Actinocorallia herbida: one gene and its partner. The protein of the gene in region 2 interacts with the protein of the main gene of each other region in a pairwise test. Links are inferred from orthologs where the notes say so. Each region holds a gene or a part of one and is shown on either strand. Other genes may lie near its edges. The genes, in order: glp and mobA.

Region 1 (11,078 bases), 3.1 Mb from region 2 along the record:
GAGCTCCGCGTCTTCGGCCCTGGCCGACGACCTCGACACCTACTTCGCGACCGGCGGCAGCTTCCGCCGCCTGTGGAACCGCTTCGACGACGCCCGCAAACAGGGCCTGATCCCCCGGGGCTATCGCCCGATCATCGACGCGGAGCAGTCCGCCAACAGGATCAGCGTGTTCGAGCCCGTTGTGATCACGGGGCTCATGCAGACGGAGGACTTGGCACGCCTCATGCACCAGTCCGCCGAGCGGCCTGAGCAGACCGACGAATTGGTCGCCATCCGCATGGAACGTCAGCGGCTGCTCGACAGGCCGGACGCACCCTGGTTCACGCTGGTCATGCGCGAGGCGGTACTGAGGGATCTGCCCAAGGCACTCAAGGAACAGCAGTGCAAACACCTGCTCGACCGCCTGGAGAATCCAAAGATATCCATCCAGATCGTGCCCAGGGAAGAGCCCGCTTTCACCGCTGCGGGGTTCCACCTCCTCTCCTTCGAGGATGAGCCTGACGTCGCCTACCTGGACGCGGCCGGAGGTCACGGCCAGATCGTCTCCGACTTCCGCGAAGTAGGTCTTCTCGCCGTACTCTTCAACCGGATCAGGGCGACCGCTCTGTCCGCGCGAGAGTCCGCGCGGCTGATCCATTTGATCTCGGAGGGCAAGTGAGCACACCCGACCCGACCCCGGCTTGGCGCAAGAGCAGCCGCAGCGACGGCTCTGGGGCTTGTGTCGAGCTGGTGGAACGCGGCTCCGCCATCGCGATCCGGGACTCCAAGAATCCTGGGAACGCGCACCTCACGTTCGGCCGTACGGCCTTGCGCGTCCTCGCGCGGGGGCTGCGCGGTGAGCGCTAGCTCGCCGTGTCCGCGCAGCGGAAGGTGCCCGGGGTGAGGCCGGTGGTGCGGCGGAAGGCGGCGCCGAAGGCGCTGGCGGAGCGGTAGCCGACCTCCTCGGCGACGACGTCGACCTCCCAACCGCGGGTGAGGAGTGCCACCGCGTGCTGGGCGCGGACCGCGGCGACCCAGCGGGCGAAACTCGTGCCGGTCTCGGTGTTGAAGGCGCGGGTGAGGGTGCGGGGGCTGACGCCGAGGTGGCGGGCCCAGTCCGTCAGGGTGCGCTGGTCTCCGGGGACTTCGCGGATCGCGTCGGCGATGGGGCGCAGGAGGTCCGACGTGGGCATCTGGAGCAGCAGCTCACGCGGCGACGGCGCGAGGACGTCGAGGACCATCGCCTCGGTCACCGCACGCGAGCGGTCCGGCAGCGACCCGTCGGCGAGGCGTTCCAGCAGGAGCCGCAGCAGCGGGGTGATCTCGACGGCGACGGGCGCGTCGGCGAGCGGCGTCATCGTGCCGAAGCCGAAGAAGTTCGCGCGGCACAGCGTTCCGGCGATCGCCGAGCCCGAGTGCAGCACCCCGGCGGGCATCCACATGCCGAGCGTCGGCGTGATCGTCCAGACCCGCTCGCCCACGACCGCGGTGGACGCGCCCCGCTCGTTCCACAGCAGCTCGTGGAACGGATGGGAGTGCTCGTTCCAGGTCGTGTCGCGGGCGATGAGCTCGCGCCAGCCCAGGATCACGAACGGGACCTCGACCGGCCCGGCCGCGAGCGCGGGCAGCGTGCGGGTCTCCCTGCTCATGACGGTCATGACAGGAAGTTAAACGACATCAGGGGCGTACCTCCACCTCAGCACCCACACCCCTCCCATCTCATTGTGAATCTGCGATGGAATGTAGTACAACTGCTATCAACGATCGAAGAGATGCGAGGCGTGATGTCCGTCGGCAGGAAGGACGAAGGAACCGTCCACAACCGGATCCCGATGCTGCGGGCCGAGCGCGGCGTCTCGCGCCGCGACCTCGCCACCGCCCTCGGCGTCCACTACCAGACCATCGGCTATCTAGAGCGCGGCGAGTACAGCCCCAGCCTTCACCTGGCCCTGCGCATCGCCGCCTACTTCGAGGTCCCCGTCGAGGTGATCTTCTCCCTCGAACCCTTCCCACGGATCGGGAGCACTTCATGACGCACGAAGAACGGCAGGCGAACCACGACCACCGAGGCCCCTCCTGGTGGCACGAGCAGAAGGCGAAGGCACGCCTTCGGCGCGCGGAGAGCATGCGCGTCCTGGACGCGGAGCTGGACCAGCGCATGCCCGCGCGGTACCGCAAGCGGCGCACGCGGCGCGCGCTGGCGGTCGCGGGCGGCGCCTGCCTGGCACTGCTCTGGGCGGACGCCGCGGCCTCCTGGGTGCTGGCCCCGAGCGACACCGCGATGATCGTCAACTTCGTCATCCTCGGCGTGCTGCTGGTGGCGGGCTTCCCGCTGGGCGGCGCGCTCATCGCGCTCACCCGCGGCATGACGTCGCGGCCCGAGCGGGAACTCGACGAACGGGAGCGGACCGCCAGGCTCCGCGCGTTCTCGACCGCGCACCGGTGCACGACCGTCGTCATGGCCGTCGCCCTCGTCGTGACGATGTTCGCCAACGAGGGACGGGACTCGCGGATCCCGGCCGCCGCGCTGTTCCTCATCCTGTTCGCCCTGCTGGGGACGCACGCCCTGCTGCCGCTCGTCGTGGCGACCTGGCAGGCCCCCGATCCCCTGGTGGACGAGGACGAGGACGGCGACGGGTTCGGCGACGGCGATGGCGACTCCCCCGACGCGCCCCCGCTTCCCGGCTGAGGCGGCCACCCGGCCGGCCCCGGCCCGGAGGGATTCAGTTGCCGACGGCCCTCGGCTGGTCGGCGAACTGGTCGAAGACCTCGACGGGCTCGGGGCGCGCGGCGAAGGGGAGGATGTCGGCGTTCGGGCGGAGTGCCGCGGCCTGGCGGGCCGCCGCCTCCGCGGCGCGGCGGGCCGCGGCGTCGGCCGCCGCGTCGGCGCGGCGCTCGGCCGCGCGGACCGCGTCGATGCGGGTGGCGGTGCGCAGGAGGGCCAGATGGGCGGCGAAGAGAAGGAACGGTGGGAGGGCGATCCACCAGGGGGCGAGGGTGAAGAGCGCGGAGAGGAGCGAGACCGCGGTGAAGAGGGTGAGGGTCGTGGTGTTGCGGCGGCGGCGGGCTATGACGGCCGAGCGGCGGGCGCGGCGGTGGCCATGGGTGAGCGGCTGACGGGCGGGGCGGCGGACGGGCTCGGGGACGTCCAGGTCGTCGTCCGGCTCCTCGGATCCGGCGGCCTCGACCGTCGGCTCCGGGGCCTGGAATCCGGGCTTCCGGCCCGTGACCTCGACGGACTCGGCCTCGCCCTGCTCGAACGGATAGTCGTCGTACTCGGCGGCCTGGGGGCGGCGGCCCAGCAGCCGGGTGAAGCCGGAGGACGCGTCGGAGTCGCGGTGCAGCCACATCGGCACGAGCACCACGGCCCAGACGGCGACGATCGCCAGGTAAAGGAGGGTGCTGCTCATCGACATCCCTCCCGGACCGGCTCTGGGCGAGCACTCCCGGGAGCGATGCGGCTCCGGGAAGTTGGCATGCTCACGTCCGTGACGGTAGGACCGGGGTCAGGTCTTGACGAGCACTGGGGGCGGTGTGTCGTGAGATCTCTCCAGTGATGACCCGTTCTTGAGCGAAGTTTTCTCGATCGTGAGGATCATCCGGGGTTTGCCGTTAGTGCCGTGCGCTCCTCGCCCGCCATCGGGCGGCCAGTCCGTCCGGTACGTCCTCAGACGTCAGGGCGTAGCAGATGTGGTCGCGCCACGCCCCGTCGATGTGCAGCTGGCGACGGCGCACCCCCTCGTCGCGGAAGCCGAGCTTCTCCACGACCCGCCGGGACGCGGCGTTCTCGGGCCGGATCGCGGCCTCCACCCGGTGCAGCCCGACGGTGAAGAAGGCGTGATCGACGGCGAGGGCGACGGCGGTCGGGGTGATGCCGCGCCCGGCGTAGGCGCGGTCGACCCAGTAGCCGACCTGGGCGCTGCGGGCCGAGCCCCACACGATCGCGCCGACCGTGATCTGCCCCACGAAGACGTCGTCGTAGGTGACGACCCAGGGCAGCGAGAGCCCGTTGCGCGCTTCCCGCCGCATCGTGTGGATCATGCTGTAGTACGGGCCGAGACCGCTGCGGAACAGCGGCGTCTCGGGGTTGGTGGGCTCCCAGGGCCGCAGCCACTCGGCGTTGCGCACCCTGACGTCCCGCCATGTCGCCGCGTCCCGCAACCGCAGGGGCCGCAACCCCACCGGCCCTTCGGTCAACGTGACCGGCCAGCCTCGCATCCGTTCCACAATCACCATGATTGCGCGGCGAAGGGCCTATCCGCCATCCGTCGGGCGCGGATGGTCTCCACCGTGGATCTGCGAGACGGCGTGGGAGAGCACCGGGCCGAGCACCGCCATGCCCTCGCGGACCCCGCCCGTCGAGCCGGGAAGGTTGACGATGAGGGTGCGCCCGGCGGTCCCCGCCAGGCCCCGGGAGAGGATCGCGGTCGCGACGGACCCGCGCTGCCGGATCGCCTCGGCGATGCCCGGGATCTCCCGTTCCAGCACCGCACGGGTCATCTCAGGCGTCTGGTCGGTCGGGGTGAGGCCGGTGCCCCCGGAGGTCACGACGACGTCGTAGGCGTCCTCGACGGCCTGCCTGAGCACCGTCAGGACGGCCTCCCCGTCGGGGACGACGCGGGGGCCCTCCACCTGGCAGCCCCACTCGCGCAGGAGTTCGGCGAGCAGCGGGCCGGAGCGGTCCTCGTAGACGCCGCCCGCCGCGCGGGTGGAGATGGTCACGGCAAGCGCGCGCACGGTCATGTGTCCTTGTCTTCGTCGGCTTCGTCGGCTTCTTCGGCTTCTTCGGCTTCGTCGGCTTCTTCGTCGGCCTCGTCGGCCGGCCGGTTCCAGGTCCCGGTCTTGCCTCCGGTCTTCTCCACGACCCGGACGTCGGTGATGACCGCGGCGGGATCGACCGCCTTGACCATATCGATCAGGGCGAGGGCCGCCACGGTGACGGAAGTGAGGGCCTCCATCTCTATGCCGGTCCTGTCCGCCGTCTTGGCGAACGCCTCGATGGCGACCCCTTCGTCGGTCACCTCCAGGTCGACCTTCACGCCGTGGATGGGGATCGGGTGGCACATCGGCACGAGGTCGGACGTCTTCTTCGCGCCCATGATCCCGGCGATGCGGGCGACGGCCAGCGCGTCGCCCTTCGGGACCGCGTTGTCGCGCAGGGCGGTGACGCATTCGGCGGACAGCCGGACGAAGCCGCGGGCCGTGGCGGTGCGGACCGTCACGTCCTTGGCCGAGACGTCGACCATGCGGGCCGCGCCAGAGGAGTCGAGATGGGAGAACTTCACGAGGGCAGCCTAAGGACTTCGATCTCGGCACCCGCAGGAAGCTCCGCCACATCGGCCGGAAGGACGATGAGGCCGGACGCGGAGGCGAGCGCCGCCGTCTGGTGCGAACCCTGCGCGGAGGCCGGCCGGACCCTGTACCTGCCGTCGGCGAACGTCAGCTCGGCGCGCAGGTACTGCTGGAGTCCTACGACCCCGGTCAACGGCGTCTCGGAGACCGCCGTCACGGACGGGAGCCCTTCGGGCGCGAGTCCCTGGAGGTAGCGCAGCGCCGGACGGACGAACACCTGGAACGACACGTAAGCGCTGACCGGGTTGCCGGGAAGGGTGAAGATGGGGACTCTCCCGTCGAGGAGGCCGAAGCCCTGCGGCTTGCCGGGCCGCATCGCGACCTTCTCGAACTCGACCTCTCCCCCTCGGGAGAGCACCTCCTTGACGACGTCGTACGCGCCCATGGACACACCGCCGGTCGTGATGACGACGTCGGCGTGCGCGAGCTGCTCGTCGAGGGTCGCCTTGACGGTGTCGGGATCGTCGCGCACGAAGGACTTCCGCACCGCGACGCCGCCCGCCTCGGTGATGGCGGCGGCCAGCATGAAGCTGTTGGAGTCCCAGATCTGGCCGTGCGCCAGCGGGGTCCCCGGGTCGCGCAGCTCGTCGCCGGTGGACATGACGACGACCCGGGGGCGGGGCCGCACCCGCAGGCGGGCGCGGCCCGCCGAGGCCGCGATGCCGATCTGGGGAGCGCCCAGCGGCGTGCCCGCCACCAGGACCACGTCGCCGCGCCGCACGTCGTCGCCCGCCCTCCGGATGCTGGTCCCGACCGGGGCGCCCCGGTCGATCCGCACCTCGCGCGCTCCGCCGTCGGTCCACTCGACCTGGACGACGGTGTCGGCGCCGTCCGGGAGCGGGGCGCCGGTCATGATGCGCGCCGCGGAACCCGGGCCGATACCCGTCGCCGCGAGGTCTCCCGCGGGAATGTCGGCGACGACGGGTAGCGTCACGGGGAGCGTGGCGAGGTCGGACGCGCACACGGCGTAACCGTCCATCGCGGAGTTGTCGAACGGGGGGAGGTCCACGGATGCGGACACTTCCTCGGCGAGCACCGTCCCGGCCGCCTCCAGCAGCGGAAGCTCCAGCGGGGGCAGGGGCGTGAGCCGGGCGACGATCGCGGCGAGGTGGTCGGAGACGCTTCTCATGCCCCCATGTATTTCACGCCGGAGGCGCTTTTCACGAAGAGCGGTCGGCCACGAACTCCTGGAGCCAGCCCAGGAAGTCGGCGCCGAGGTCCTCCCGCTCGGCCGCGAACTGCACGACCGTGCGCAGGTAGTCGAGCTTGTCGCCGGTGTCGAAGCGGTTGCCGCGGAACAGCACGCCGCGGACGCCGCCGCCGTTCTCCGAGGGCATCGTCGCGAGCGTGCGCAGTGCGTCGGTGAGCTGGATCTCACCACCGCGGCCGGGCGGGGTCTTGGCCAGGACGTCGAAGACCTCGGGGTCCAGGACGTAGCGGCCGATGACGATCCAGTTGCTCGGGGCGTCCTCGACGGAGGGCTTCTCGACCAGGTCGGTGACCTCGACGACGTCGTCCTCGACGTTGGCGGAGATGGCGGCGCAGCCGAACTTGTAGACCTGGTCGGCGGGCACCTCCATGAGGGCCACGACGCTGCCTCCGTACTGCTGGCGCACCTCGATCATGCGCTTGAGCAGCGGGTCGCTGGAGCCGATGAGGTCGTCGCCGAGCAGGACCGCGAAGGGCTCGTTGCCGACATGCTGGGCGGCGCAGTGCACGGCGTGGCCGAGGCCCTTGGGCTCGCCCTGGCGGACGTAGTGGATCTGCGCCAGCTCGGCGGACTCCTGGATGGAGGCGAGCCGCGCGGTGTCGCCCTTGTGCCGGAGGGCCTCTTCCAGCTCGTACGCGCGGTCGAAGTGGTCCTCGATGGAGCGTTTCGACCGACCGGTGATCATGAGGACGTCGGAGAGCCCTGCGGACACGGCCTCTTCGACGACGTACTGGATCGCGGGCTTGTCCACGATCGGCAGCATTTCCTTGGGCGTCGCCTTGGTCGCGGGCAAGAATCGGGTGCCGAGTCCTGCTGCGGGAACCACTGCCTTGGTTACGGGTGAGATGTCGGCCATAGGAAAAACCCTAGTCAACTGAAGGGAGTGTCGGGTGCAGGAAGACGTTAAGCCCTCGTTGCGAACCCATATACGTCATGCGAGGAGTGTCATACCCAGTCTCGAACAAGACCAGGCAAGCTCCGCGATACGCGACGTCCTCCTCACGGTCCCCGAGCTGGAGATGGCTTCGTCAATCGCAGCATATGTCTCAGTCGGTAACGAACCGGGCACGAGAAGCCTGCTGTTCGCGCTCTGGAAGCGTGGATCGTACGTACTCCTCCCTGTCGTCCGCCCTGACGGGGAATTGGACTGGGCCTCGTACGAAGGACCGGATTCACTGCGCGAGGGCCCCTACGGCCTTCTGGAGCCCACGGAGCCGGTACGTGGCGTCGACGCGATCAAGGCCACCGACGTCGTCCTCGTCCCGGCCCTCGCCGTCGACCGGCACGGCAGGAGGCTCGGCCGCGGCGGGGGGTTCTACGACCGGGCGCTGGCCCGCGTCGGCCCCGCGATCCTGACGGTCGGGGTCGTCTACGACGCCGAGTTCCTCGAAGAGGTGCCCGCCGAGCCGCACGACGTCCCGGTCCGCGCGGTCGCCACGCCATCGGGTTTCCACAGGCTGGGGACAGGGCCGGGAAACGTCGGCGCCGTCCCCTAGGGTGCGGTCCATGTGGAGGATCGCGGCGCTGCCGCCGCTGCCGGTGGAGCTCATCGACGCCCTGTTCGCCGAGGTGAGGGCGCACGCCGAGTTCGTCGTGCCGCGCACCCGTGACACCGCGGGCCTGCACGAGGCGCTCGCCGAAGCCGACGCCGTCGTCGGCGACTTCACCGGCGCGCTGGCCATGGACGCCGCCGCGGTCGCCGCCGCGCCGCGCCTGGTGTTCGTGCAGATGCCGCAGGTCGGCGTCGACAGCTGCGACCTCGACGCGCTGACCCGGGCCGGCGTCGCCGTCGCCAACACGCCGGGCGCCAACACCCGGGCCGTCGCCGAGTGGGCCGTCGGCGCGGCGTTCGCGCTCTGCCGCAGGCTCGCCTGGGCCGACCGGCGGATGCGCGAGGGCGGCTGGCCGCAGCTGGAGATCGGCGGCCGCGAACTGCACGCCCAGCGCGTCGGGATCGTCGGCCAAGGGGCCATCGGGGCCGAGGCCGCGCGGCTGTTCAGCGCGCTGGGCTGCCGGGTCTCCTACTGGAGCCGCACGCCCAAGCCGGAATCCGTCGCCGCCTACCTGCCGCTGGAAGAACTCCTCGCCGTCAGCGACATCCTCGTCGTCGCGCTGCCGCTCGCCCCCGAGACCGCCGGGCTCCTCGGCCCCCGCGAACTCGCGCTGCTGCCACCGGGCGCGCTGCTGGTCAACGTCGCGCGCGGCGGCATCGTCCCCGACGCCGCGGTGCTCGCCGCGCTGGAGTCCGGCGCGCTCGGGGGCGCCGCCCTCGACGTCTTCGAGACCGAGCCGCCGCCCGCCGGCGATCCGCTGCGCGCCCAGGAGAACGTCCTGCTGTCCCCGCACGCCGCGGGCGCCAGCGGTCAGGCCCAGATCGCCATCATCGGCGAGGTCGTGGCCAACCTCACCCGGCTCGTCCGAGGAGAGCCGGTCCAGCACGTCCTGAACGGCCTCGGCCCCCGCGTCATCCGCCGCCCGGCCGCCCCCTGAACGCCACGACGTCTCATCCCTCCTGATCCGTTCGGGATAATTGCCCGACGGAGGTGATCTGTGGGGCTTGACGAGTGGCTCGCGTTCGGCGCGGTGATGGTCCTTGTGGCGATCGTGGCGGTCCGGCTGTCGTACCGGCTCGGTCTGCCGAGTCTGCTCGCCTACCTCGGCCTCGGGCTCCTCCTCGGCGAATCCGGGCCGATCGGCATCCAGTTCGACGACGCCCAGCTCGCGCAGACCCTCGGGCTCACCGCCCTCGTCATCATCCTCATCGAAGGCGGCCTCACCACCAACTGGCGGCACGTGCGCGGCGGCGTCCCGGCCGCGCTGTCGCTCGCCATCGTCGGCACCTCGCTCAGCATCGTCATCGTCGCCGCGGCCACGCACTACCTGCTCGGCGCCGACTGGCGCATCGCGCTGCTGCTCGGCGCCGTCCTCGCCCCGACGGACTCGGCGGCGGTCTTCTCCGTGCTGCGCAGGCTCCCGCTGCCGCCTCGGCTCGCCGGCATGCTGGAAGCGGAATCCGGCTTCAACGACGCGCCCGTCGTCATCCTCGTCGTCATGCTCAGCAGCGTCGAGCACGACGCGACGGGCCCGGGAGAACTCTTCGGGGTCCTCTTCTACGAGCTCATCGTCGGCGGGCTCGTCGGCCTCGCCATCGGCTGGGCGGGCGCGCGGGTCCTGCGCGGGGTCGCCCTCCCGGCGTCCGGCCTCTACCCGCTCGCCGTGATGTCGCTCGGATTCGCCGCCTACGGCGGTGCGACCATGCTGCACGCGTCGGGCTTCCTCGCCTGCTACCTGGGCGCGCTCGTCCTCGGCAACTCCAAGCTGCCGCACCGGCCCGCGACCCTCGGCTTCGCCGAAGGCGTCGCCTGGCTCGCCCAGATCGGGCTGTTCATCATGCTCGGCCTCCTCGCCTCGCCTTCCGAGCTGCCCGGACAGCTCGTCTTCGGGGTCGTCGCCGGGCTCATCCTTTCCTTCGTCGCCCGTCCGCTGTCCGTCCTCGTCGCCACGACCGGGTTCGGGGTGAGCTGGCGCGAGAAGGCGTTCCTGTCGTGGGCGGGCCTGCGCGGCGCCGTCCCGATCATCTTCGCCACGGTGCCGATGACCGAGCACGTCGCGGGCGCGGACGCGCTGTTCTCCGCGGTCTTCATCATCGTGGTGATCTTCACCATGATGCAGGGGCCGACCCTGCCCTTCCTGGCCAAGCTGCTGAAGATCACCGACGAGGCCCACGCGACCGACCTCGGCGTCGAGGCGGCCCCGCTGGAGGAACTGAAGGCCGACCTTCTCCAGGTCAAGATCCCCGACGACTCCAAGCTCTCCGGCGTGGAGGTCTTCGAACTCCGGCTGCCCAAGGGCGCACAGATCACGATGGTGCTCCGGGAGACCGTCGGCGCAGGTCATCTGGTGGAAAAGCACAGCTTCGTCCCCGGTGACCACACCGTCCTGCAAGGCGGCGACCAGCTCCTGGTCGTCACCACCGCAGAGGACCGCGACGAGGCGGAACGGCGGCTGCGCGCGGTGAGCAGGCGGGGCAAGCTGGCGGGCTGGTTCGGAGAGCGCGGAGACTAGACGTACTATTGGCAGTCGGCGATGCCGAGTGCCAATAGTGTTGCGAAGGAGTGACCGTGCCCACGTACCAGTACGCGTGCGCTGATTGCGGCGAGGGGCTGGAAGTCGTCCAGAAGTTCTCCGACGACGCCCTGACCGAGTGCCCCAACTGCGGCGGCAACCTCCGCAAGGTCTTCTCCGCCGTGGGCATCGTGTTCAAGGGCTCCGGCTTCTACCGCAACGACAGCCGCGGCTCCGGCAAGTCCACGACCCCGGCGACGACCTCCGCGGAGAAGAAGACCGAGACGAAGACCGAGTCCTCGGCCCCGGCCAAGGCCGAGTCGTCGTCCTCGACCCCGTCGACCTCCTCGTCGTCCAGCGCGTCCAGCACCCCGTCCGCTTGACGGACGGGGCGGCCGGCGCCTGAAGAAATGCGCATGTCCCTCCGGGGATGTGCGCATTCGGCGTTTCCAGGCCCCGACCCGCCCCGGAA
Region 2 (10,992 bases):
GTGGGCATCGCGCAGCGCGCCGCCCTCACCCCCGACGACGTCATCAACGCCTGGCCCCTGGACCGCCTCCTCGCCCACCTGGCCGCCCCCACCTGAGGACCGGCGCCCCGCGCCCGCTCCGCACGGGCAGCCGCCGGACCGACGACGGGCGCCCGTCCGTCCACGGCCCGAACCGGCTGCCGCCGTACCGACGGCAGGGGCTCGTCCGCCCCCGGGCCGCACCCGACGGAGCTCGGCCGGCCGCCCGGTCACCTGACGCGTGCCGGGCTCACCCGACGCGCGGATCCCGGCGTCCACGTCGCGGAGGTGAAGCGGTTCCCCGGCGCTCGCCATGATGACGGGCGACGACGAGACGGGGCGGCGATGCTCGACGAGCGCCGCGCGGCGCCGCCCCGGGTCGGACCAGGGGAGGCGGGTGGGGGCCTTGTCCGGGGAGGGCACCGGTGGGGTGACCCGCCGTGGCCAGGTGGATGCGAAGGGGCGGGGAGGGGGCGGCCTAGGATCGCCGGGCATGGCGCAGAGGTGGCATCGGGTGATGTGCGGTAGGGATCCGGAGGAGGAGCACAGGGCTTCTACGCCGTTGGAGTTGTTCTTCGATCTCTGTTTCGTGGTGGCGGTGGCGCAGGCGGGTGCGGCGCTGCACCATGCGATCGGCGAAGGACATGTCGGGCATGGGGTGAGCGCCTATCTGATGGTGTTCTTCGCGATCTGGTGGGCCTGGATGAACTTCACCTGGTTCGCCTCCGCGTACGACACCGACGATGTTCCCTACCGGCTCGCGGTGCTGGTCCAGATCACGGGGTCGCTGATCATCGCGGCGGGGGTCTCCCGGGCGTTCGAGTCCGAGGACTGGACCGTCGTCGTCATCGGGTACACGGTGATGCGGGCCGCCCTCATCTGCCAGTGGCTGCGTGCGGCCGTCGAGGATCCGGCGGGGCGGGCCACGGCCGTGCGGTGCGCGGCGGGCCTGTTCCTCGTGCAGTGCTGCTGGGTCGCTTTCCTGTGGGTGCCGCACGGACTGGTCGGATATGCCTGGGTGGTGTGCGCCCTGCTGGACCTCGCGGTCCCGATCGTCGCTTCACAGGGCGAGACGTCCTGGCACCGGGAGCACATCGCCGAGCGGTACGGGCTGTTCACCCTGATCGTGCTCGGCGAGTCCGTCGGGGCGGCGACGCTGGCGTTCCAGGCGGCGTTCGCGACGGGCCGCACCGCCGAACTCGTCGTCACCGCGCTCGGCGGGGTGCTGGTGATGGCCTCGCTCTGGTGGCTGTACTTCTCGCGGGACTCCGCGGTGCTGCTCACCTCGGCGCGCGCGTCGTTCGTGTGGGGCTACGGGCATTACCTGGTGTTCGCGGCCAGCGCCGCGGTCGGGGCCGGACTGGCGGTCGTGGCGGCGCGGGCCGAGGGCGAGGCGGAGATCCCGGCCGCTCTCGCGGCGGCCTCGGTGACGGTGCCCGTCGCGGTGTTCGTGGTCGTGCTGTGGTTCCTGCACCGGCGCGCGGGCGGCTCCGCCGTGCCCGCCTTCGCCGCGGCGGCCCTGGTGCTCGCCGCGACGTTCACGCCCACGCCCGTCATCGTCACCGGACTGCTCCTCGCCGCGCTCGTCGCGCTCCGGGAGATCCAGCACGCCCGCGCGGAGCCGGCCCCGGCCGCATGAGGGGCGCCCCGCCGCGCGTGGGATCCGGCACGGGCGGAGACCGCGCCGGCGAGGGCGTGCCACCTTGAAGGGGAGGTTCCCGAGCAAAGGGTGGCGCGCCTAAGATGCCCGTTCATGGCTTATGCGTGGCACAAGCGGATGCGGGCCCGGGACCTCGCCGAGGAGCACCGGGCCGCGACCCCCCTGGAACTGTTCTTCGACCTGTGCTTCATCGTGGCCGTCGCCCAGGCCGGCACGTCCCTGCACCACGCGGTCGGCGAAGGGCACGTCGCGCATGGGGTGGGCGCCTACCTGATGGTGTTCTTCGCCATCTGGTGGGCCTGGATGAACTTCACCTGGTTCGCCTCCGCGTACGACACCGACGACGTTCCGTACCGGCTCGCCGTCCTCATCCAGATCACCGGGTCGCTCATCGTGGCGGCCGGGGTCGCGCGCGCCTTCGACGACGGCGACTTCACGATCATGATCGTCGGCTATGTGGTCATGCGCACCGCGCTCATCGGGCAGTGGCTGCGCGCGGCGGCGGCCGACCCGGCGGGCCGCACGACCGCGCTGCGCATGGCGGGCGGCCTGTTCGCGGTCCAGACGCTGTGGGTGGCGTTCCTCTTCCTCCCCGAGTCCTACCGGGTCCCCGCGTGGATCGCCTTCGCCGTTCTCGACGCCGGGGTACCCGTCGTCGCCGAGCGGGCCGGGCGGACGAGCTGGCATCCGCGGCACATCGCCGAACGGTACGGGCTGTTCACCCTCATCATGCTGGGCGAGTCCGTGGCCGCGGCGACCCTCGCGTTCAAGGCGGCCTTCGAGGCGGGCGTGAGCGTCCGGCTCATCGTGACGGGCCTCGGAGGGGTCGTCATCATGAGCGCGCTGTGGTGGCTGTACTTCTCACGCGACCCCTCCGGCAGGTTGACGGACTCGCGCGCCGGGTTCATCTGGGGTTACGGCCATTACGCGGTGTTCGCCGCGAGCGCCGCCGTCGGCGCGGGACTGTCGGTCTCGGCCGCCCATCTGGAACACGAGACGCACGTCTCCGACACGGTCGCCGCGGCCTCCGTCACCCTCCCGGTCGCCGTCTTCCTCCTCGCCCTGTGGGTCCTGCACCACCACCGCACCGAGCCCTACCTGCCCCTGGTCCTCACCATCGGCTTCCTCGCCGCCTCGACCTTCACCCCCGCGGCCGTCCCCCTCACCGCCCTCTGCCTGGCCGCCCTGGTCGCCTACAAGGAGGTCCGCACCGCCCGCGCGCGACCCGTCCCGGCCTTCGACCCCGAACCCGCCTGACCCGCGAGGGCACCCCTGAGAAGGCGCAGGCCGGAAGCGGGACGGCTGCTCGGAGGCGGCCGATCACGGCCCCGCCGGGGGCCTGGCACGGGTGAGGCGGACCGCGACCTCAGAGCCGCCCGAGGTCGCCCGCTCTGTGGTGGCGGCGGCACAGGACCTTGTAGCGGACCTCGGTGGAGTCGTCGGTGTCGGCGATGACGACCTGTTCGCCGGCCCGGACGAGCTCGCCGCCGACGGTGCGGGCGTTGAGCTGGCCGGGGCGGCCGCACCAGCACAGGACCTCGACCTGGAGGCGGGAGACCTCGTCGGCGAGCTCGAAGAGGCGGCGGGCCGCGGGGAAGAGCTCGGCGCGGAAGTCCGAGGCGAGGCCGAAGGCGTACACGTCGATGTCGCAGTCGTCGACGAGGTCGGCGAGCTGCTCGACCTGGGCGACGGTGTAGAACTGCACCTCGTCGCAGACGACGTAGTCGAGGCGGGGCTGGGCGCGGCGGACGAGCTCGCCGAGGTCGCAGTCGTCGCTCACCTCGTAGGCGTCGCCGTCGAGGCCGATCCGGCTGGTGACGCGCGGACCGCCGGACCTGTCGTGCTTGGTCAGGACGAGACCGCGCCTGCCCTGCCTGCGGTGGTTGTAGTTGATCTGCAGGGCGAGGGTGGATTTGCCGCAGTCCATCGGCCCATAGAAGAACTTGAGCACCGCGTCGCGGTGGAGGCCGCTCACTCCCGCGGGCGGAACCGATGACAATGCCGACAGATCACTCACGGGGTGTCAGTCTATGACGCACGGCCGATGCCCGGTACTCGGGTTCAGGCGAAACCCGGCAGGTGGGCCGCCGCCTCGTCCCGGAACCTTCCGCTGCCGCCCAGCGCGCCGAGGACGGCGAGCAGGGCGGGCAGGACGTGCGCGGTCTGCCGGTAGTCCGCGGGCAGGGTGAGGTGGCGGGCCGCGGTGAGCATCGCCGGGGTGGTGGCCTCGTTCACCCGGTCGGCGACCCAGCGCGGGCTGAACGTGAAGGTGTCCTCCCGGACGAACGCCGTCAGGGAGCGCAGGAGGGCGGCGAACGGCCTCAGGTCGGCGTCCGTGCCGCCGGCCGCGAGGCCGTGGCTGCGGGCCGCGGCGACGATCCTGGGCAGCCTCCCGCCCGCCGCCGTCCGGGTGAGCCTGCCGAGCGCGGGCGGGTGGGGGGCGCCGACCGCGCCGAAGTCGAGGACGCCGAGCCGACCGTCGGGCAGCAGCCGGAAGTTGGCGGGATCGGGGTCGAGGTGGACGAGGCCGCAGCGGGCGGGCGCGGCGAGGGCGAACCGGAACAGCAGGAGGGACGCGCGGTCCCGTTCGGTCCGGGTGCCGCTGCGGGCCACGGCGACGAGCGGACGCCCGCCGAGCCATTCGGTGACGAGGCAGGATCCGGCCTGGGCGACGACGGCCGGGACCCGGAAGTCGGGGTCGCCCGCGAAGGCCGCGGCGAACGCGCGCTGCCCCTCGGCCTCGCGTCCGGTGTCGAGTTCCCGCGCGAGGACCGCCAGCAGTCCGGCGGAGACCGATCCGGCGCCCGGCAGCAGGACCGCGGTGAGCGGGGACAGCCGGTCCAGCTGGCCGAGGTCGTACTCGAGGGCCTGGCGGGCGCCGGGGAACTGGAGTTTGACGGCGACCTCGCGCCCATCGTGCCAGACGGCGCGGTGGACCTGGCCGTGGGTGGCGAGGGCGACGGGCCGGTCGGTGAACATCCGGAACAGCCCGGACCAGTCGGGGCCGAGGTCGCGCGCCATCTCCAGGTGGACGGCGCCGGGCAGCATGACGGGCGCCGCGCCCCGCAACCGGGTCAGCGCGGCGCGGTAGGGCGGCCCTGCGCCTTCCGGCAGGAGCTCTTCGTACAGGGGCAGGACCCGAGCCATCCGAGTGACGCAAACGCGCAGTTCGCTCAGCACCTCGAACAGATGCCGGGTGATCCTCTCCTGAAGATCGTCGTCGCGCATCGCGCTAGGAATATACCCGTCTAAACTTCCCCGGACACGGACTTGCGGGAGGGTGGAGACGTGGGTGCACCGACGGTCGTCACCGACATGGCCGACGCGTTGGCGGGCCGGATCGTCGCCGGGGCGTACCCGGCGGGGACGCTCGCTCCGTCGGTGAGGCAGCTCGCCGAGGAGTTCTCGGTGAACCGCGCGACGGCCCAGCTCGTCCTGGTCCGGCTGGAGGCGGCGCGGCTGGTGGAGGCGCGCCGCGGCAAGGGTTTCGTGGTGCGGGATCTCGGCCGCGACGGCGGACTGGAGATCTGCCGGGTGGTGCTGCGGCACGCCGCGCGGCTCCCCGACACCGCGGTGGCGGTGTTCACCGGGACGCTGGATCTCTACCACGACGTGCTGACGCGCTCGGCCCGCCTCGTCGCGGCGAGGCCCGGCGCGCACGATCACACCGCGGCCGTGGGCGCGCTCGCCCGCTTCGAGGAGCTGAGCGCGGCGGGCGCGGCCCCCGCGGCGCTGCTGAGCGCCGAGCTCGCCATCGCCCGCGCGTTCACGACCGCCGCGGCCCGCCCGGTCCGGATCGCGCTGCTCAACTCCGTCGCGGAGATCCTGCTCGAGGCCCCGGAGGCCGCGGCGGCGCACTACCCGGCGGGGCAGCACGGGCATGTGCTGCTGTGGCGGACCCTGGTGACGGGCTGGGCGGGCGGCGTCGTGCCGACCACCGCCGAGCTCGACCTGCTGGACGACGTGCTGGAGCTGCGGCTGCGCCAGGTCGGCGACAGGTTCGCCACGCGGCTGCGCGGGTCCGGCGGCACCGCGCTGCGCGCCTGACCGCGGACGCGCCGGGGCGCGGACGCCTTGCCGCGTCCGCGCCCCGGCCCTCAGACCGCCGGTTATTCTTCCCGGTGCGCCGGAGGCATGGCCATCGGGCGGTCGTCCCGGGCCTGGCGTTTCTCCTGCTTCGCGGTGCGATTAGCCTTGAGCGCGGCCTTCTTCGCCTTACCGGAAGTCTTGGCCGGCTTCTTCCTGTCACCCATGATGGTCCCCCGATCTCTGGGGCGCCCGATTTCAGGCGCAAGGTCCACGTTGCCGGGAATCCCGGCGAAACGACATCCACAGCAGACAAAGAACGGACAAACGGTGCACAACCCCGAGATCATCTGCTCCGCCAAGGGCTGCCGCGCCGAAGGCGTGTGGGCGCTGCGCTGGAACAACCCCAAGCTGCACACGCCCGAGCGGCGCAAGGTCTGGACGGCCTGCGACGAACACCGCGTGAGCCTCTCGGAGTTCCTGGACCGCCGCGACTTCCTCAAGGACGTCGTCCCCGTCGGGGATCTCGCCCCCACCGACGGCTGACCGGACCAGGCCCGGCTCAGCCTTCGGCGCCCTCACGAGCCCGCGCGAGCGCGCTCAACCGCTCCGCCGCCTCCACGGGATCGGCGCCCCGCCCGACGGCCACGCCGAGCAGGTAGGCGGTGAGCGGAGCGGCGGGGCGGGCGACGGCGTGGGCCACGTCCTTGGTCAGGTCCAGCACCAGATCGCGGTCCAGGACCGACGGATCCAGGCCCAGGGCCGAACTCGCCTCGGCCAGCCATTCGTTCAACGCAGCCTCTCCTCGGCCCGGGCCAGGTCCTCGGGCGTGTCGCAGTCCGACCAGTGTTCGTCGGCCGTGACCCGGACCGGGGAGAGCGGGTCGAGCAGGCCCCTCAACGAGCCGCCCCCGTACGTCTCCAGGGCGGTCCGCAGCGTGTCGGTCTCCCACGCGCCCGTCAGCCACTGGTCCCGGCCCCCCGCGTCCACCAGGACGGCGTTGGGGTGCGCCAGGAGGCCCGCGACGACCGGGGCGGTGAGGAAGGGCAGGTCGGCCGCCAGGAGCACCACACGGGGCGCGGAGACGATCTGGAGGCCCGCGCGCAGGGCGGGCACCGGTCCTGAGCCCGGCGGGTCCTCGTGCACGAACACCGCCTCCATGCCGGGCCGCACGGGTCCGACGACGATCGTGCGGGAGGCGTCGGCGACGGCGTTCGCCACCCGCTCGATCAGCGGCACACCGCCGACCAGGGCGCCTGGTTTGTCCTGTCCGCCGAACCTTCGCGCGGCCCCGCCGGCCAAGATCACCGCGTCATAGGGCGCGCCGGGACTTCCCGCGCCGTCCGTCTGCACTGTGCTCACGGGAGCACCCCTTCCCGGATCTCCGGCCGGTCAGCCGCCGATCGCGGACATCGGGCGGTCGGGCTGGAGGAAGGACGGGTCGTCGATCCCGTGGCCCGCCTTCTTGCCGCGCACCGCGGCCGCCCAGCGCTCGGCGATCTCGGCGTCCGAGGCGCCGCCGCGCAGCGCCGCCCGCAGGTCGGACTCCTCGCGGGCGAACAGGCAGTTGCGGATCTGGCCGTCGGCCGTCAGCCGCACCCTGTCGCAGGACCCGCAGAACGGGCGGGTGACCGAGGCGATGACGCCCACGCGCCCGCTGAGCCCTCCGCCCTCGACCGCGAACCGCTCGGCGGGCGCGCTCCCCCGGTCCGCCGACGGCAGGGGCGTCAGGGTGAAGGCGGTCTCCAGCCGGGCGTGGATCTCCTCCGCGGTGACCATGGTCTCCCGCTGCCAGCCGTGCTGGGCGTCCAGCGGCATCTGCTCGATGAAGCGCAGCTCGTACTCGTGCTCCAGGCAGTACCGCAGCAGCGGGACCGCGTCGCCCTCGTTGACGCCCCGCAGGAGCACCGCGTTGACCTTGACCGGCGTGAGCCCGGCCGACGCGGCGGCCGCCATCCCGTCGAGGACGTCGGAAAGCCTGTCACGGTGCGCGAGCTTGCGGAAGACGTCGCGGTCGAGGGTGTCCAGGGAGACGTTGACCCGGGCCAGGCCCGCCTCGCGCAGCGCGCCGGCGACCTTGGCCAGGCCGATGCCGTTGGTCGTCAGGGAGACCTCCGGGCGCGGCGTCAGCGCGGCGGCCCTGGCGACGATGTCGACGATCCCGCGGCGCAGCAGGGGCTCCCCGCCGGTCAGGCGGACCTCGGTGATGCCCAGGCGCTCGACGCCGATCGTGATGAGCCGGACCACCTCGTCGTCGGTGAGGACCTCGGCCTTGGGCAGCCAGTCCAGCCCCTCGGGCGGCATGCAGTACGAGCAGCGCAGATTGCACCGGTCGGTGAGTGAGACCCTGAGGTCGGTGGCCTGCCTGCCGTGCCCGTCGAGCAGCACCCGTCTCAACTCCCTCACCCGCGAATCACCCCAGCATAGGCGGCTGCGCAAGGCGCAGGCACAGCGGCTATCCCGCGCGACGGCGCGCCCGGTACGCGGCGACGTGGGCGCGGTTGCCGCACGTGCGGCTGTCGCAGAAGCGGCGGCAGCGGTTGCGCGACAGGTCCACCAGGACCCGGTCGCAGCCTTCGGCCGCGCAGGAGCTCAGCCGGTCGAGCTCGCCCGCGGCCGCGACGTAGGCGAGCGCCATCCCGCAGTCGACGGCCAGGTGCTCGCCTATCCGGGAGCCCTGCGCGAAGTAGTGCACATGCCAGCCGTGCCCGTCGTGGTCGGTGAGGTAGGGCGCGGTGCGCACCTCGGCGAGGAGCCCGTTGATCAGCGGAACCACCCGCGCGGTCTCGGGGGCGTCGAAGATCTCCCGGAACCGCGCGCGCAGCGCCCGCACCTCCGCGAGGTCGGCCGCGGTCAGCGGCGGCACGTCGCTGGCCCCCGTGCCGTCGACGAACACGGCGAGCGCGGCGAGGTCGGGCAGTCCCTCGGCGCCGTCGGCGGCGCTGTTGACCAGATCCACCATGACGTCGAGGGCGTGCTCGGTGTCGTGGGTGAAAATCATGGGGGCAGTGTAGTGCCCTGCACGCGCTCAGATCCCGTAGTGCGGATCGGCGACGACCGGGTAGGCGGCCCCTTCGTGCGGCAGCCGCATGACGATCGCGCCTCCGTCCAGCTCCCAGCGCGCGGCCAGGGGGCGGAAGAGCGAGTCGCAGGCCCACGGGGTGTAGAAGCGCCCGACGGTGGCCCCGTAACGCAGGTTCACCACGTCGAACCCGCCGGAAGGCATCGCCTCCAGGGCCAGTCCCTCGGCGAGCCCGACGGGGAACCGGAAGGACGTGGGCGCCTCTGGGCCGTGCACGACGGTGACGAGACGGATGCCGTCCGCGGTGGTCTGGGCGACGATGTCGGTGTCGACGTCGATGCCGACGAAGACCCGCAGGCTCGGCCGCAGGACCGTGGCGGCCCGGTCGGGCGGGCAGTCGATGCCGACGTGGATGCGCTGGCGGTCCCGGGTCGGCGCCCAGACCCCGTCGCGCGCGCGGGTGGCCCACTGCACGTCGGCGTTGTCGAACTCCTGTGGCTCGGCCTTGCCGCGGGCGGCCAGCACCTGGGAGGCCGCGTTCATCGCCGCCGTCGCCCCGTCGCGCGCGTGCCTCATCGGCACACCCTCCTCGAACACTGAACACTCACCTAAAGACATCCCGGTCGGCCGGCACCGGTTTCGGTGGGCGCTGCACCGGTTTATCACGTGTGTTACGGCGACGAAGAACTTTGGCCCCCATCAGCACAGATTTGCAGTCGGGTGAATACTGGGAGTTATCGAAGTGGGCCGTCGACGCGCGCGGCACCCCTCACCGGAGTCGGCGCAGGGGTCCTCGGATAATAGGTCGTCGCGCGCACGGGGATGCGCGCGACGGGCGAAGCGTGCCGGGGGAAGAGGGGAGCAGGCATGAGCGAGCAGATGTCGGGCGACGGGGTGATCAGGGTCGCCGACCTCCCGGAGGCCGACCGGGCCTTCATCCGCGACGAACTGCGCCGCAACACCCCTTTGCACCACCTCCTCGCCCTGGAGGTGGTGGAGATCGGGGCGCGGCACGCGGTGGTGTCGATGCCCGTCCGGGAGGAGGCCTTCAACAGCACCGGCAACCTCCACGGCGGCGCGATCGCCACGCTCATCGACGTCGCGGCGGGCACCGCGGCGGCGCGGGGCAGCGGGTTCAGGCCGGGCGAGCAGAGCCTGGTCACGGCCGATCTGCACGTGCGGTACCTGGGCAGGCCCAACGGCGACACGGTCTTCGCGTACGCCGAGGTGATCAAGGCTGGGCGCCAGCTCGTCATCGTGGAGTGCCGGGTGAAGGATCCCGAGGACCGCATCGTGGCCACCGCCGACTTCTCGATGATGATCGTGCCGCTGCGCCCGTCGCTGCGCCCCGTCGCCGACGCGAAGCCGCACGACCCGGATCTGTGAGCGGTCGCCGGAAAATGGTTTGATCTCCCCCTCTCTTTCGGCTTTGATCGATCCCGGCGCCCACCGAATCGGACGAGGAAAAGGAGATGGTGATGCCATTCACGACGCTTCCCGGCGGATCCGCTTCGATCCGCATGTGGGCCGACCCGGAAACGGTCGAGCAGCAGGCGCTGGAGCAATTGCGGAATGTCGCGGCGCTGCCGTGGGTGCACGGTCTGGCGGTCATGCCGGACGTCCACTACGGAAAGGGCGCGACGGTCGGCTCGGTCATCGCCATGCGCGGTGCGGTGTCGCCCGCCGCGGTCGGCGTGGACATCGGCTGCGGCATGACGGCGGTCAAGAGCTCCCTGACGGTGGAGGACCTGCCGGAAGACCTCGGGCCGCTGCGCGCCAAGGTCGAGCGGGTCCTTCCGGTCGGGCGCGGGATGCACCGCGGCGAGGTCGATCCCTCCGGGATCGCGGGCCTGCGCGAGCGCGGCTGGTACGAGTTCTGGAAGTCCTTCGACGAGCTCCACCCGGCCGTGCGCCGGGAGATGGGCCGGGCCCGCAAGCAGATGGGCTCGCTCGGCGGCGGAAACCACTTCTGGGAACTGTGCGCCGACGACGCCGGCGCGGTCTGGGTGGTGCTGCATTCGGGTTCGCGCGGCATCGGCAACCAGCTCGCGGAAGTGCACATCGAGGCGGCCCGAAACCTCCCGCACAACCAGGATCTACCCGATCCGGACCTCGCGGTATTCCTTACCGGAACCCCCAAGATGGCGGCTTACCGGCACGATCTGTTCTGGGCGCAGGAATACGCCCGGCGGAACCGGGCGATGATGCTCGCACTGACGGTCAACGCCGTGGTCGCGCAGTTCCGGGGCCGCAAGGTGCGGTGGGA

The links.
Region 1: the proteins of mobA (region 2) and glp interact in binary tests that used the Escherichia coli proteins (3 or more experiments, as listed by UniProt). The link is inferred for Actinocorallia herbida from one-to-one orthologs.

The regions. Positions count from the first base shown.
Region 1 is NZ_RJKE01000001.1:9,773,525-9,784,602, reverse strand. Bases 4,361-7,145 are described here. They hold glp (molybdotransferase-like divisome protein Glp), read right to left. Parts: upstream 6,461-7,145; coding sequence 5,261-6,460; downstream 4,361-5,260. Other genes in these bases: galU (UTP--glucose-1-phosphate uridylyltransferase GalU), read right to left, coding at 6,492-7,145; moaC (cyclic pyranopterin monophosphate synthase MoaC), read right to left, coding at 4,719-5,264; EDD29_RS44700 (MogA/MoaB family molybdenum cofactor biosynthesis protein), read right to left, coding at 4,361-4,722. Outside these bases: EDD29_RS44735 (helix-turn-helix domain-containing protein), read left to right, coding at 1-658; EDD29_RS44730 (DUF397 domain-containing protein), read left to right, coding at 655-846; EDD29_RS44725 (helix-turn-helix transcriptional regulator), read right to left, coding at 843-1,637; EDD29_RS44720 (helix-turn-helix transcriptional regulator), read left to right, coding at 1,752-2,012; EDD29_RS44715 (hypothetical protein), read left to right, coding at 2,009-2,668; sepX (divisome protein SepX/GlpR), read right to left, coding at 2,703-3,389; EDD29_RS44705 (GNAT family N-acetyltransferase), read right to left, coding at 3,592-4,197; more of EDD29_RS44700, read right to left, coding at 4,234-4,360; more of galU, read right to left, coding at 7,146-7,397; EDD29_RS44680 (5-formyltetrahydrofolate cyclo-ligase), read left to right, coding at 7,432-8,037; EDD29_RS44675 (NAD(P)-dependent oxidoreductase), read left to right, coding at 8,048-9,031; EDD29_RS44670 (potassium/proton antiporter), read left to right, coding at 9,092-10,606; EDD29_RS44665 (FmdB family zinc ribbon protein), read left to right, coding at 10,663-10,989. UniProt on the Escherichia coli protein: Catalyzes the insertion of molybdate into adenylated molybdopterin with the concomitant release of AMP.
Region 2 is NZ_RJKE01000001.1:6,716,004-6,726,995, forward strand. Bases 5,281-7,979 are described here. They hold mobA (molybdenum cofactor guanylyltransferase), read right to left. Parts: upstream 7,067-7,979; coding sequence 6,494-7,066; downstream 5,281-6,493. Other genes in these bases: EDD29_RS30670 (winged helix-turn-helix domain-containing protein), read left to right, coding at 5,281-5,725; EDD29_RS45840 (hypothetical protein), read right to left, coding at 5,788-5,931; EDD29_RS30675 (hypothetical protein), read left to right, coding at 6,035-6,250; EDD29_RS30680 (DUF6457 domain-containing protein), read right to left, coding at 6,267-6,497; moaA (GTP 3',8-cyclase MoaA), read right to left, coding at 7,097-7,979. In the rest of the region: DNA polymerase/3'-5' exonuclease PolX, read left to right, coding at 1-96; EDD29_RS30650 (low temperature requirement protein A), read left to right, coding at 536-1,657; EDD29_RS30655 (low temperature requirement protein A), read left to right, coding at 1,772-2,935; EDD29_RS30660 (thymidine kinase), read right to left, coding at 3,045-3,695; EDD29_RS30665 (AarF/UbiB family protein), read right to left, coding at 3,740-4,906; more of EDD29_RS30670, read left to right, coding at 4,967-5,280; more of moaA, read right to left, coding at 7,980-8,092; EDD29_RS30695 (CGNR zinc finger domain-containing protein), read right to left, coding at 8,160-8,705; EDD29_RS30700 (hypothetical protein), read right to left, coding at 8,733-9,302; EDD29_RS30705 (PaaI family thioesterase), read left to right, coding at 9,594-10,112; EDD29_RS30710 (RtcB family protein), read left to right, coding at 10,205-10,992. UniProt on the Escherichia coli protein: Transfers a GMP moiety from GTP to Mo-molybdopterin (Mo-MPT) cofactor (Moco or molybdenum cofactor) to form Mo-molybdopterin guanine dinucleotide (Mo-MGD) cofactor.